DNA from 2 places in the Halalkalibacter sp. HAAS-P014 genome. Region 1 is predicted to be linked to the other one. Evidence: a T-box and tRNA genes for the amino acid it is inferred to sense, from the RefSeq annotation. Region 1 holds a T-box; the other holds one or more tRNA genes.
The links. The T-box of region 1 lies ahead of tyrS (tyrosine--tRNA ligase). A T-box ahead of a tRNA ligase gene usually reads a tRNA of that ligase, here a tRNA-Tyr.

Region 1 (7,021 bases):
AATTGCAGGCTTAAAAAAATGAGTATTTATAAACGGTCGAGAAACAATTGCTTCCAATATATTTTTGTATTTATGATTACTTTGTTCATTGATCAAATACTGATTCACTTCTCTACACCACACAATCGTGCAAGAAAATTCAAAAAGAACTTTGCACGTTTTTTATGCTTACAAGGTCATTTATACTATTCACAAAAGTAAGTTATTCTAAAAATAAGACAAATTACCTATGTCTCGAGATTGTTACATTACATCCTCGGGTATTCCATTTCCAATTATACTACTTATTGCCCTCTAGTAATAAATAAATTTCATCTAATTCTAGAAAACCTTCTTCATAAGCCTTTCTTGACAACAGTATCTTCTATTCTTATAATAGAGTTTGTGTGAAATAAGACAGCCACGGTAAATGTACAATGTTAGGTCATTTTGTTCCTCGAGCGGCTGAATCATTCCGAGGTGCATCGTGTAACTTCTAGCTGTCGAAGCGAAGGTGCATGAAAGCAAAATGAACGTTGTATAAGATTACCAGCCGGTTGTTATTTTGCAACATCAAAATAACAAGGAGGAGTCAAATTATGGCTCGTTATACAGGTCCATCTTGGAAATTATCTCGTCGTTTAGGAATTTCACTAAGTGGTACGGGTAAAGAATTAGCAAAGCGTCCGTATGCTCCAGGGCAACACGGTCCAAATCAACGTAAAAAGCTTTCTGAATATGGTTTACAACTTCAAGAAAAGCAAAAGCTTCGTCACATGTACGGAGTAAATGAGCGTCAATTCCGTCGCATCTTTGATGATGCTGGTAAAATGGGTGGTATCCACGGTGAGAACTTCATGATTCTTCTTGAGTCTCGTCTTGATAACCTAGTTTACCGTATGGGACTTGCTCGTACTCGTCGTGCAGCACGTCAATTAGTTAACCATGGTCACATCTTAGTTGATGGAAGTCGCGTTGACATCCCATCTTACCGAGTTAAGCCTGGTCAAGCAATTGGTGTTCGTGAAAAGTCACGCAACCTTGACGTAATCAAGGAAGCACTTGAAGGAAACGACTTTGTTCCAGCATATGTTACTTTTGATGCTGAGAGCTTACAAGGAACATACAGCCGTCTTCCAGAACGTTCTGAACTTCCTGCTGAAATTACAGAAGCTCTTATCGTTGAGTTCTACTCACGTTAAGGTTTATGCAAAAGCCAGTCTTATGGACTGGCTTTTTTTGCGCAACGAAAATACGACTCCTTGAAATGGAGTCGTATTAATTTTGCCTTAACCTTTAAGTTCATTTCATGAAGGACTTTTCCATGCCTTTTTAAGGTATTTTCTCCCTCATATACTATCTTTCACCTTTCCGACTAGCCTGAAACTCTAAACCCCGTTTATTTCGTTAATTTCATAAATTTACGTTTCCCTACTTGGATAATCATTCCCTCTTCTATTTCAACTTGGAGTTGGACATCCTCCACTTTCTCCTCATTGATTTTCACTCCACCGTTTTGGATCATTCTGCGAGCTTCTCCTTTAGATGCTTGCATTTTTAATTCCACTAACAAATCAACGATCCAGATAGGAGATTCTCCTTCCCATTTCGTTTCAGGAATATCTGTTGGGAGGGCACGCTTTTGAAATACTGTCTGGAAATAGTTTTTAGCTTCATCAGCCGCTTCTTTTCCGTGATACATTTCAACGAAAAGCGCACCTAAATTCATTTTTGCATCGCGTGGATGAACACTTCCATCTGCTAATCCAACTTCTAATTTTTCAATCTCTTCCATTGGTAAGTCAGTTGCTAATTTATAATATTTAATCATTAATTCATCTGGAATGGACATTGACTTTCCAAAAATTTCATTTGGTGCTTCATCAATTCCAATATAGTTATTTAATGACTTGGACATCTTTCTTTCACCGTCAAGACCTTCGATTAGTGGTAAAGTAATAGCAACCTGCTTTTCTTTCCCGTATGCTTCTTGAAGCGTTCTTCCCATTAACAAGTTAAACTTTTGATCTGTTCCCCCAACCTCGATATCCGTATCGAGGGCCACTGAGTCATATCCTTGCATAAGTGGGTAAAAGAATTCATGAACTGAAATTGGTTGCCCCGACTTATAGCGTTTTTCAAAGTCATCTCTCTCCAACATTCTAGCAACTGTCATATTAGCAGCCAGCTTAACGACATCTTCAAACTGTAAAGGTTTCAACCACTCAGAGTTATAATAAATTGTCACTTTATCCATATCTAGAATTTTCCCGTATTGTTCCACATATGTTTCAGCATTCTTTTTTACTTCTTCATCTGTTAATTGTTTACGTGTCTCTGATTTCCCTGTTGGATCACCAATACGGCCAGTAAAATCACCAATAAGCATTTGAATCTCATGACCTAGCTCTTGGAATTGACGTAGTTTATGGAGTGGGACTGTGTGTCCAATGTGGACATCGGGTGCTGACGGATCCATACCCAATTTAATCTTTAGAGGTTTACCCGTTACCACCGATATCTCAATTTTCTTTCTAAAATCTGCTTCCGGAACAATTTCTACAACACCACGTTGCAGGAATGCTAATTGTCTTTCTACTTCTGCTTGTTGCTCTTTTGTTAAAGTAAATTCCTTATCCATAATCAAATACCCCAATTCTATAATTTTATATAAAAAAAAGACCTCCTCCCTAAAAAGGGACGAGGTCTTCGCGTTACCACCCTTGTTGAAGAAAGAATGTCCTTCTTTTCTCCCACTCTATTACGTTAACGGAATCACCCGTTCTTTGCTTATCACAAAGAAAGCTCCTGACTGTAATTCATCCTTCGCTTTTGTGCTAATTCACAGCGACCATTAGCTCTCTTTAACAGGGAAGCAAGGACTACTTCGATCATTCTTCGCATACAATTATTAAGTTTTCACTGGACTGGAAGAATGTTATCGATTCTCCCCACGTTAATTGCTAATGTATCTTTTTTACCATAGCGAATACAATTTGTCAATCAGAAATCCAATTTAAACCATATCTTCATTCGACACCATATGATATAATATTTACGGAATATAGGAGGTTTGTTATGAAAAATAAAGTTTCATCATTTGTAGAGAAACTCAAATTGATTCCTAGGAAACTCCACCAACATAGAGTCTTTCGAAAGATTGGCATTACATATCAAGTATTTTGGAATTTATTTCTCATTTTTCTCGTTTTAGGATGTATGTCTATCTTTTTCATTGGTGGTGTGGGAGCAGGGTATTTTGCCTCTCTGGTAAAAAATGAACCCCTTCGTACCTCTGATGAGATGCGAACACTAATCTATGACTACGAAGAAACAAGTAGAGTTTATTTTGCCGATAATGTTTATCTTGGGGAATTGCCTTCAGATATCGAGCGTTATCAAGTGCCTTTAAGTGACATATCCTCTCATTTAATAAATGCAATTATTGCTACTGAAGATGAATACTTCTATGAGCATGAGGGGATTGTTCCTAAGGCATTAATGCGTGCAACATACCAGGAGTTGGCAAACTCTTCACTTCAAACTGGTGGTAGTACGTTAACTCAGCAACTCATCAAAAATCAAATATTAACAAGTGAAGTATCTTTTGATCGAAAAGCAAAGGAAATTTTACTTGCTATGAGATTAGAGCACTTTTTAGGTAAGGATGAAATTTTAGAGGCTTATTTAAATATTGTTCCTTTTGGACGTAACGCTTCTGGTCGGCAGATAGCCGGTGCACAAGCTGCTGCTATCGGGATATTCGGTGTAGATGCAAGTGAATTATCAATCCCTCAAGCTGCCTATATTGCTGGTTTGCCACAAAGTCCATTCGGTTATACACCTTTCCAACAGGGGGGAAAAGTAAAAGATAACCTGGAACCTAGTTTAAATAGGATGAGGACGGTCCTTACTAGAATGCATGAGACTGGTTATATTGATGAAGACCAATTCAATGACGCTCTCAATTACGACATTGCAGGAGATTTTACAGAACGAACCCCTGCACCAATCGAGAAATATCCTTATCTAACAAACGAAGTGTTGAATCGCGCTGCCACAGTCTTAGCTGAGAAGAAATTGGAAGATGGCGATCATGACCTTGATGAACTAGCTCAGGAAGAAATATATAATCTGTTAACTCGGTATGAAGAGGAAGCAAAAAGCGAACTACGTCATAACGGTTATCATATTCATACAACAATCGACGAGGAGGTTTACACAGCTATGCAAGATGCTGTGAAAACTGATCATCTTTTCGGACCTGAAAAGGGTGGGCAACAAGAAGAAGTCGGAGCGATTCTAATCGAAAATCATAGTGGTGCGATTAAAGGATTTGTCGGTGGTCGAAAAGAGGAATACGGAAGAGAGTTTAACCGAGCAACTCAAGCTTACAGACAGAATGGTTCTACGATGAAGCCACTGCTTGCTTATGCACCTGCTATCGAAATTGGGGCTGTACAACCGGGTATCGTTATTCCTGATACACCTCATAATTACCCTGGTGGAGATTCTGTTTCAAACTTTGATAACAGTTACAGAGGTTTATTATCTGCCAGACAATCGCTAGCTCAATCGCGTAATATTCCAGCAGTCCGTGCTTTTGAGATGGTTCCCCATGAACAAGCACGTGAAACACTTCTTAAATTAGGGTTTCGTTTAAATAGTTCAGAACCGTACCCATCGGCTCCACTCGGTTCAACCCATTATAATGTAACTGTTGAACAAAATACGAATGCTTATGCAACATTTGCAAATGGAGGAAAGTACGTCGAATCCTATATGATCGAGCGGATTGAAACTCCTGATGGCGAGGTCCTGTTTGAACATGAGCCAGCTGAAGTAGAAGTATTCAGTCCACAAACATCTTATCTTGTTTTAGATATGTTACGGGATGTTTTAAAACCTGGTGGTACAGCTAACTCAATACCTGGTAGATTAAACTTCTCTACTGATTGGGCTGGAAAAACTGGTACTTCAAATAGAACTCGTGATTCATGGTTTGTTGGAACGAACCCGAATGTAACATTAGGTGTGTGGATTGGTTACGATGAAAGAGAGTCAATTCAACAATCGGTAAACGGATTACGTTATGGTCAAAGAACACAACAAATCTGGTCTAATATTGCCAACGCTGCACACGGCAAAGATCCTAATTTAATGGCTCCTAACGAGTCATTCGCAAGACCTGATGGTATAGTATCCCAATCCATCTGCAGTTTGACAGGGCTCTTACCATCATCGGCTTGTCAAGAAGCTGGCCTTGTAACAACAGATCTTTTCGATTCTAGATTTCTTCCATCTAAACGTGATGACAGTCTGGAAAGTGCACGGTATGTTACCATTGACGGAACTAATTATTTAGCTCGTTCGTCAACACCATCTGAATTTTCGAATGAAGGTGTGATGGTCTCAAACAGTATTGGAAATCTAGGAGACCTTTCTCAGTATTTACCTGATAATTTGGGAGGATTAATTCCCGATAAAGAGGCTCCTGATAACGGAAGAGATCCAGATGAGGTGAGTGGCGTAAAGTTAACTGACAGTATACTTTCTTGGTCGAAACATTCCGATAACGATATAGTTGGTTATCGAATTTATAGAAGTAGTAAAGGTGGAGATTATAGCCACTATCAAAATATAAAAGGTAACGACACAACTTCGTACGATCTGAACGGAAATGATTACTCTTATTATGTAACTGCTGTTGACACGCAAGGTCGAGAATCATCTGCTTCATCTATTGTAGAAGGAGCTAACTATTCAGTTGATTCCGAAGAATCGGATGACGACGAAAGCAACGATGATGATGATGATGATGATGATGACGATGACGATCAAGAAAATGAAGATGACGAGTAACCCCGTAAAAATACAGTAACAGGCGTGTCCCAAAGGTCAAATCCACACCTATTGGGACTACTCCCCAATAAATGTGCTTGAATAAGCAACCTAACAAAAGCGAAGCCTACATCCACTCAATTTGGATGTAGGCTTCTTATAATTAATCTTCCATTGTTGATAAATCACCTGTCGGCAAATCTAACTCCCATGCCTTAAGTACACGTCTCATGATTTTACCACTACGTGTTTTCGGTAATTTTTCTCTAAATTCAATCTCACGTGGGGCCGCATGGGCTGCAAGACCTTTTTTAACAAAGTTACGAATATCTTCTTTCAACTCGTCAGTCACTTCATGTCCTTCTCTTAACGCTACAAATGCTTTGATGATTTCTCCTCTTACAGGGTCTGGCTTTCCAATAACACCTGCTTCAGCGACAGCCGGGTGCTCAACTAATTTACTTTCTACTTCAAATGGGCCGACGCGCTCTCCTGATGTCATGATAACATCATCAATTCTCCCCTGGAACCAGAAGTATCCATCCTCATCCATGTAGGCAGAATCTCCAGAAACATACCATCCATCAATCTCAAAGTAGCTATTATATTTCTCTTCATTATTCCAAACGGCGCGCATCATTGATGGCCATCCTTTTTCAATAGCAAGGTTCCCCATACGATTTGGTGGCAGTTCGTTGCCTTTATCATCAATAATTGCTGCTTTAATACCTGGAAGTGGTTTTCCCATTGAACCAGGACGCACTTCCATTGATGGGTAATTACATATTACTTGTGCTCCCGTTTCAGTCATCCACCACGTATCATGAATTCTTAAATTAAAGACTTTCATTCCCCAACGAACAACCTCTGGGTTCAGTGGCTCTCCGACACTTAACAGATGCCGTAAATTAGATAGATCATACTTTTTAATAATTTCATCACCAGCACTCATTAGCATTCTGAATGCAGTCGGAGCACTATACCAAACAGTCACTTTATACTTCTCTAATGTTTCATACCAATCTTGAGGACTAAAGCGACCTCCTCGGATAACATTTGTAACTCCTGCTAACCAAGGCCCGAAAATCCCATAAGAAGTTCCTGTTACCCAACCAGGGTCAGCTGTACACCAATAAATATCATCATCTTTTAAATCTAATACCCACTTAGCAGTTTGATAGTGTTGTAACATTGCATTATG
Region 2 (7,021 bases), on a different contig from region 1:
TGGTGTGGAAGCGTGGCGACACGTGGAGCTGACAGATACTAATCGGTCGAGGACTTATCCAATAAATGATTCTTGACGTCATACTTCACGAAGTGTGACAATTGTTTCTATAAAAGCATTATCTAGTTTTGAGAGAACCATCTCAGGTATTTTCGGAGAAAATACCATATAGTCTGGTGGCTATAGCGAAGAGGTCACACCCGTTCCCATGCCGAACACGGTCGTTAAGCTCTTTTGCGCCGATGGTAGTTGGGGGCTTCCCCCTGTGAGAGTAGGACGTTGCCAGGCACACACCGTTCCACAGTAGCTCAGTGGTAGAGCAATCGGCTGTTAACCGATCGGTCGTAGGTTCGAGTCCTACCTGTGGAGCCATTTTTTTTGCTTCCATAGCTCAGCCGGTAGAGCACTACCATGGTAAGGTAGGGGTCAGCGGTTCAAGTCCGCTTGGAAGCTTCGAATAGTGAAAACCCACGCACCGTAAATGATACGGGCGTTTTTTTGTGTGTCTGAAAAGCGAAAAGGAGTTGTTCATGATTCTCAAGTATTAAGAAACATCATAGCGTCAATCTACGGCATAGTGAAAATGACGTAAGAAAATTACAAGAGGCAATAGAGAAAAACAACTAGGATACTTGCTTCGGGTATTGTCGTTAACACATGAACAACAACGAGCAATTAAAAAATGAACTAATCAGAAAAGGTCAAAATTAATTAACTTCCGTTTTTTCTGTTGAGACGTAGTGTTCATTTTCTGGAGCTGTATGCATAAGAGATACTCGGACTTTACTGTTTTTTCTAAATGTTTTATTGGGGTGAAAAGAGCCTTTCCATAATGTATTGGAAAGGCTCTTTATATATTATTTTTCTACACTCTAAACTTTCCTGATAGTTCTCTTAATTCTTCTGCCAAATCTGCTAAAGATGTTGCTGAAGCTGAAACTTCTTCGGCTGAGGCTAGCTGTTCCTCGGTAACAGCTGAGATTTCCCTTGCACTATCTGAAGATACTTTGGCAAGTTCTGAAACTTCTTCAATCGCAGCATTTACTTCTTCTACACTTGCAGACATTTGTTCAGAAATCGCAGACAATTCTTGTACTTGAGCATTTGATGTATTTATCGAATTCACAATCTGGCCAAATGTATTACCTGTTTCTTCAGCTAAATCAATTCCATTTGTAACTTCATTGTTTCCTTTATTCATCATATCAACTGCTCTAGATGTATCTGCTTGTATAAATTGAATAATATCTGAAATTTGATTTGCTGACTCTCTTGATTGCTCTGCAAGTTTTCGTACCTCTTCAGCAACAACAGAGAATCCCTTACCATGTTCACCGGCACGAGCTGATTCGATTGCTGCATTAAGAGCTAACAAGTTTGTTTGATCAGCTATATCAGTAATCACTTCTATGATCTTACCAATCTCAGTTGATCTTTTCTCAAGCTCTTGAATGACATGATTTGTTTCTGAATTTGCTTTTGAGATCGTGTTCATTTGTTGTACAACTCGTTGAATATAATCATTTCCTAAACCTGCTTGTTTCATTGTTTCCATTGATGACTCGGCTACCATTGAAGCATTGTCTGCAATTCGTACAATTCCTGTTGTAATTTCACCTACACCTCGAGCACTCTCTTCTGTATTTTTTCCTTGAACTTCTACACTTGTTGCAACTTCTGTAATCGAAGTGGCTACTTGGTTTGTTGCTGCTTTGTTTTCTTCGGCACTAGCAAGCAATTGTTCCGAGGAGGCGGCAACCTGTTCAGATGTTTGGCTCACTTGCTGACTCATCTCTTTTAAACTTTCAGTCATTTTATTAAAAGAATGCGCAAGTTGACCGATTTCATCTTTACTTTTTATTTTAATGTTTTCAATTGAGAGATTCCCGTTAGCAATTTCTTCAGCTGAAGCTGAAACAAGTCGCACATTTTTTGAAATATGTCTACTGAGGAAAATAGCTACAACAACGCCAATTACAATAGCAAGAAGACTAATTACTACTATTAGTTGAACTGTATTCGCAACCTCTTCAGAAAGTTTGTTGCTAGAGTGCTCTAAATTATCTTGTTGTAAAAATAATAAATCTCTTGCTGCAGCATACAACTGATTTAGGACATCAGCTTCTTCTTCTATTACACGTAAATAACCCTCTTCATTATTTTCATTTTTATAAGCAAGCATTCGCTCGGCGATATGGTAGTATTGTTCTTCTGCCTCTACCATTTGATCAATGATTTCTAACTCCTCATTTTGATCTGTTAGTTCCCTGATTAGTCCGATATTTTTTTGAAATTCATCTCGAGCAGCTAAATAATTATGTAACTCATCTTCACTTTCACTATTTAAGTATGTTTGTAGAGCAACCTGCTGTTTATAAGTTTCAAAAATAGAATAGGTCGCATAACGTATTTTTCCTGAACGATCTTCAATCACGTGACCGTATTCATCATCAACTTGATTAAATTGAAGGTAAGTAATGGACGTCATGATCCCTAATAATAAGATGACACTAAAAAATCCCAAAAGTAACTTTCTCATTAAATTCATATGTTGTTCTCCTCTTCTAATAAACTGTCCTCCATTATACGGCATAAATCGACTTTTTTCTGTGAGTTTTTTAATGAAAGCCCTTTTATATGCATGTTTTCTTTGTAGAATAAGTGAAAAAGTTTATACTAGATCATATTGTTTAAAAAGATGGAGGATCATAAAATGAAATTAAATAATATTCGTTGGGGCATCATCGGATGTGGGGATGTGACAGAAGTGAAAAGTGGACCTGCATTCCAAAAGATTAACAACTCAGAATTGGTTGCTGTAATGCGTCGAACAGGAGAGCTTGCAAAAGACTATGCGAAGCGACATAATGTGGCAAAGTGGTACGATAATGCTGATGCACTCATTAAAGATCCTGATGTTGATGCTGTTTATATTGCAACACCACCAAGCTCACATAAAGAATACACACTGAAAGTAGCGCAAGCTGGGAAACCGGTATACGTAGAAAAACCTATGGCACGAAATTACGCTGAATGCCAAGAAATGATCACTGCATGTGAAGAAGCTGGAGTTCCTCTTTATGTAGCTTACTATCGCAGAGCACATCCGAGATTTTTGAAAATAAAAGAGTTATTAGAGCAAAAGGCAATTGGAGACGTTCGGTTTGTCACAACGACTCACTACGAACAAGCGAAAAAGGATGAGATCGACTCGAAAACCCCCCCATGGCGCGTTCAACCCGATTTGCCAGGAGGTGGACTGTTTTATGATCTAGGAAGCCACACGTTCGACATATTAGACTTTTTACTTGGACCTATTAAATCTGCTCAAGGGTTTGCTTCAAACCAAGCGGGACATTACCGAGCAGAAGATATCGTCACAGGAAGTTATCTTTTTGAGTCGGGTGTTCACGGTATTGGAAAGTGGTGCTTTACTGCTTTTGAGAATATCGAAATAAATGAAATTGTCGGTAGTGAAGGGAAAATCACATTTTCGACTTTCAGTAACGAACCCGTTGTATTAACGACAGTAAACGGGACAAAGCAATGGAGTTTTGATCCACCACAACACGTGCATCAACCTCTTATAGAAACGATTATCGCCGATCTAACTGGAAAAGGAAGTAATCAATGCCTTAGTAACGGTTTAACAGGCGCAAGAACGAACTGGGTTATGAATGAACTGGTGAATCATTATTATACTTATAATAAATAGTGTGTATTGCAAAAAGGTATTGCCCCCAAAGGCTGGTTTTGAACTTAGAAGTAGTGGGAAATTTAAATTAAGAGGCTATCTCATCTAACTCGAGACTACCTCTTTTTATGTTCAAATGATTCGTGTGCGACTCGTTAATTGTTTAGATGTTAAGCCTGTTATAGCACCAACGAGTTTTTTATCTATTCCATAATCGAGCATACATTCAGCAACTTGGATTTTTGTCTCTATTTTTGCTTTATGCTGTACATAGTCTAAAAGCGTTACTAGCTCTTCGCGAGAGTACATGGGTTTGTGGTCATTCATCATTCATCACCTCAGGCTTTTTCTATTATTATAACGAATGTATGTTCGTATAATCAAGAGGTGAGAAACCTAATTTTTTTTAAAAAAAAGGACTTGCGATTGTCTTTTTCTTTCGGTATAATATTTTTTGTCAGTAAGAAATGGCCCGTTGGTCAAGCGGTTAAGACACCGCCCTTTCACGGCGGTAACACGGGTTCGAATCCCGTACGGGTCACCATTCTAGAAGATAGAGATTAGAAGTGAGAAGTTAGAAGAAGACTTTTCTAACCTCCAACATCTTACCTCTTACATCCAAACTGGAGGATTAGCTCAGCTGGGAGAGCACCTGCCTTACAAGCAGGGGGTCGGCGGTTCGATCCCGTCATCCTCCACCATATGCCGGCCTAGCTCAATTGGTAGAGCAACTGACTTGTAATCAGTAGGTTGGGGGTTCAAGTCCTCTGGCCGGCATCGTTTTGTTTCGTGGAGGGGTAGCGAAGTGGCTAAACGCGGCGGACTGTAAATCCGCTCCCTCCGGGTTCGGCGGTTCGAATCCGTCCCCCTCCACCATCACTGGGCTATCGCCAAGCGGTAAGGCAACGGATTTTGATTCCGTCATGCGTAGGTTCGAATCCTGCTAGCCCAGCCATTTTTTTTTTTTTTTTAGATGATTGCTCTAAGTAGAGTTAATGATCGATTTTTTTCTTTTTGAGAGGCATTAGCTCAGTTACGAGCAAGGCTACTTGAACAACAACGAGTTGTTCTGACGCAGCAAGCAACAGAGCGTTATTAGAAGAGGAAAGAACAGGTAGGACCCCGGAGCGCAACATCGTCCGTAAGCATCGTGAAATCCTTCAACGGAATAACTGCAAGAGCCATTAGCTCAGTTGGTAGAGCATCTGACTTTTAATCAGAGGGTCGAAGGTTCGAGTCCTTCATGGCTCACCATTTCTACATGTATGCGGAAGTAGTTCAGTGGTAGAACACCACCTTGCCAAGGTGGGGGTCGCGAGTTCGAATCTCGTCTTCCGCTCCAATGGGGCCTTAGCTCAGCTGGGAGAGCGCCTGCCTTGCACGCAGGAGGTCAGCGGTTCGATCCCGCTAGGCTCCACCATACATATTGATATCAAAAGCCATAGATTTACTATCTATGGCTTTTTTCTTTTGATTTATTGTTTGATCGTCATTTGTTCTTTTAATTTTAATTCGTACTCATTGAGGAGTTCGTCGAGCTTTTGACTGTGCTGTATAATCTCTTGTGAATGGAGAGGAATAGTTTTCGCCTTTTTATTTAATAAATCTCTGTATCGTTCAATTTCTCTAAGAATAAGTTGTTCTTTCAAATCCATTTAATCACATCCTTATAAGAGAATGAGTTTAATAGTAAGTTTATAAGATTACCTCATAAGCTTGGCCTTAAGTATTATTTTAATACCCTATTTTTTAAGAAGTGAAACATAAAATCATGTTATGATAGATTTATATAGGATGTAATTCCTATTTTTAGTTGTATTTTGAAACTTTCATCACTATTCATCCGTAAATGAAGATAGATTGAATCTAGGCAGGGGTATTTATATGGATACAATTGTAAGAAGGTTAATTAAAGAAGTGAAAAAAGGGAATCAACAGGCTTTTGCAGAGATTGTTGATCTTTATAAAGATAAAGTATACCAGGTAGCCTATCGCATGGTTGGAAATATTCATGAAGCACAAGATGTGGCGCAAGAAGCTTTTTTACGCGCCTATACGAACCTTGACCGTTTTGATAATAATCGAAAGTTTTCAACTTGGTTGTTTCGTATTGCGACCAATGTAGCCATTGATCGCTTACGAAAGAAAAAGCCTGATTTCTATTTACAAGACCAGGTGAGAGGGTCAGAAGGGTTGACAGTTGAATCGCAGTTAGCAGCTGATGAAGAACGTCCTGATGACCAGGTAGTAGCAATAGAAATGCAGCAATGGGTACAATCTGAGATTAATCAACTACCACCCAAATACCGTACAGCGATCATTCTAAAATATATAGAAGACTTATCGATTAATGAGATAAGCGATATCCTTGATATACCTCCTGCAACGGTTAAAACTAGAGTTCATCGAGGCAGAGAAGCTCTTAGAAAGAGAATGCGTCATGTATAGAAAGGGGTGTTTAGCATGAAGTGTGAACAGCACTATGAAGAGTTAATCGAAAAAGTAGTTGATTCTCGTGCGTCAGAAGAAGAAAAGAAACAATTAGACCGACATCTTAAAAACTGTGCTTCTTGTAAACAACACTTTCATGAGTTAAAGAAGGTAATAGCCTTTGTACAGAGCGCATCTCATATAGAAGCACCTGAAGGCTTTACTGACAAGGTGATGGCTAATTTACCTGAACGAAAGCAAGTGTCAAAGTGGAAACAATGGACGAGGAAACATCCAATTCTTGTTTCTGCAGCTATTTTTATATTGCTTATGCTTGGAAGTGTTACATCTCTTTGGAATACGACTGGTGAGCAAGTGGCAGTTACGGGATCAGGGAAAGTTCAAATAGACCAGGAAAATGGAGAAGTTGTTGTGCCTGAAGGAGAAGTGATTGAAGGCGATTTAGTCGTTCGAAATGGACTATTGAAAGTAGATGGTGAGGTGCAAGGGAATGTACTCTTGGTAAATAGTGAAGCCTATTATGCATCTACTGGTCATGTATCGGGTGAAATTAAAGAGCTGAATCAAGCATTAGAATGGGCATGGTACAATATTAAGAGCTTTTTTAGAGAAGTCATTGCAATTACAGGTAATGAGAGCTCGAATGAATAAAGAGGATGAGTCCTCATGTTACGCGCCTGCTGTGTCGGTCATAGCAGGCGTGTAAACCTTGCTGAGGTTAATCGTCAATGAATTGAAGATCTCTAACAGTGTAGAATTCTACTTTGTTCCTAGACTGTGATATAATGGGTCAAGGAAAAAAGAGGTCTAGATCATAGATCTCTTTAGATGCATGTCTTAATGGTTTGGAGGAAGAGCCATGTTTTCACTCGCAGA

Region 2: it encodes a tRNA-Tyr, which carries the amino acid that the T-box ahead of tyrS (tyrosine--tRNA ligase) is inferred to sense. The anticodon was not compared.

What each region holds. Positions count from the first base shown of each region.
Region 1 is NZ_JBWQTV010000023.1:49,151-56,171, forward strand. Features, by position in the region: gene rpsD (30S ribosomal protein S4) at 579-1,181, shown strand; gene tyrS (tyrosine--tRNA ligase) at 1,379-2,620, opposite strand; T-box leader at 2,673-2,887, opposite strand; gene AC1FXZ_RS18115 (transglycosylase domain-containing protein) at 3,058-5,841, shown strand; gene acsA (acetate--CoA ligase) at 5,984-7,021, opposite strand, start outside.
Region 2 is NZ_JBWQTV010000025.1:33-7,053, forward strand. Features, by position in the region: partial or broken rRNA gene AC1FXZ_RS19380 (23S ribosomal RNA) at 1-62, shown strand, start outside; rRNA gene rrf (5S ribosomal RNA) at 173-288, shown strand; tRNA gene AC1FXZ_RS19390 (tRNA-Asn) at 298-372, shown strand; tRNA gene AC1FXZ_RS19395 (tRNA-Thr) at 381-453, shown strand; gene AC1FXZ_RS19400 (methyl-accepting chemotaxis protein) at 866-2,548, opposite strand; gene AC1FXZ_RS19405 (Gfo/Idh/MocA family protein) at 2,714-3,715, shown strand; gene AC1FXZ_RS19410 (hypothetical protein) at 3,827-4,021, opposite strand; tRNA gene AC1FXZ_RS19415 (tRNA-Glu) at 4,164-4,238, shown strand; tRNA gene AC1FXZ_RS19420 (tRNA-Val) at 4,320-4,395, shown strand; tRNA gene AC1FXZ_RS19425 (tRNA-Thr) at 4,399-4,471, shown strand; tRNA gene AC1FXZ_RS19430 (tRNA-Tyr) at 4,486-4,570, shown strand; tRNA gene AC1FXZ_RS19435 (tRNA-Gln) at 4,575-4,649, shown strand; tRNA gene AC1FXZ_RS19440 (tRNA-Lys) at 4,873-4,948, shown strand; tRNA gene AC1FXZ_RS19445 (tRNA-Gly) at 4,962-5,036, shown strand; tRNA gene AC1FXZ_RS19450 (tRNA-Ala) at 5,039-5,114, shown strand; gene AC1FXZ_RS19455 (Spo0E family sporulation regulatory protein-aspartic acid phosphatase) at 5,170-5,349, opposite strand; gene sigW (RNA polymerase sigma factor SigW) at 5,579-6,142, shown strand; gene AC1FXZ_RS19465 (zf-HC2 domain-containing protein) at 6,158-6,796, shown strand; gene cdaA (diadenylate cyclase CdaA) at 7,005-7,021, shown strand, end outside.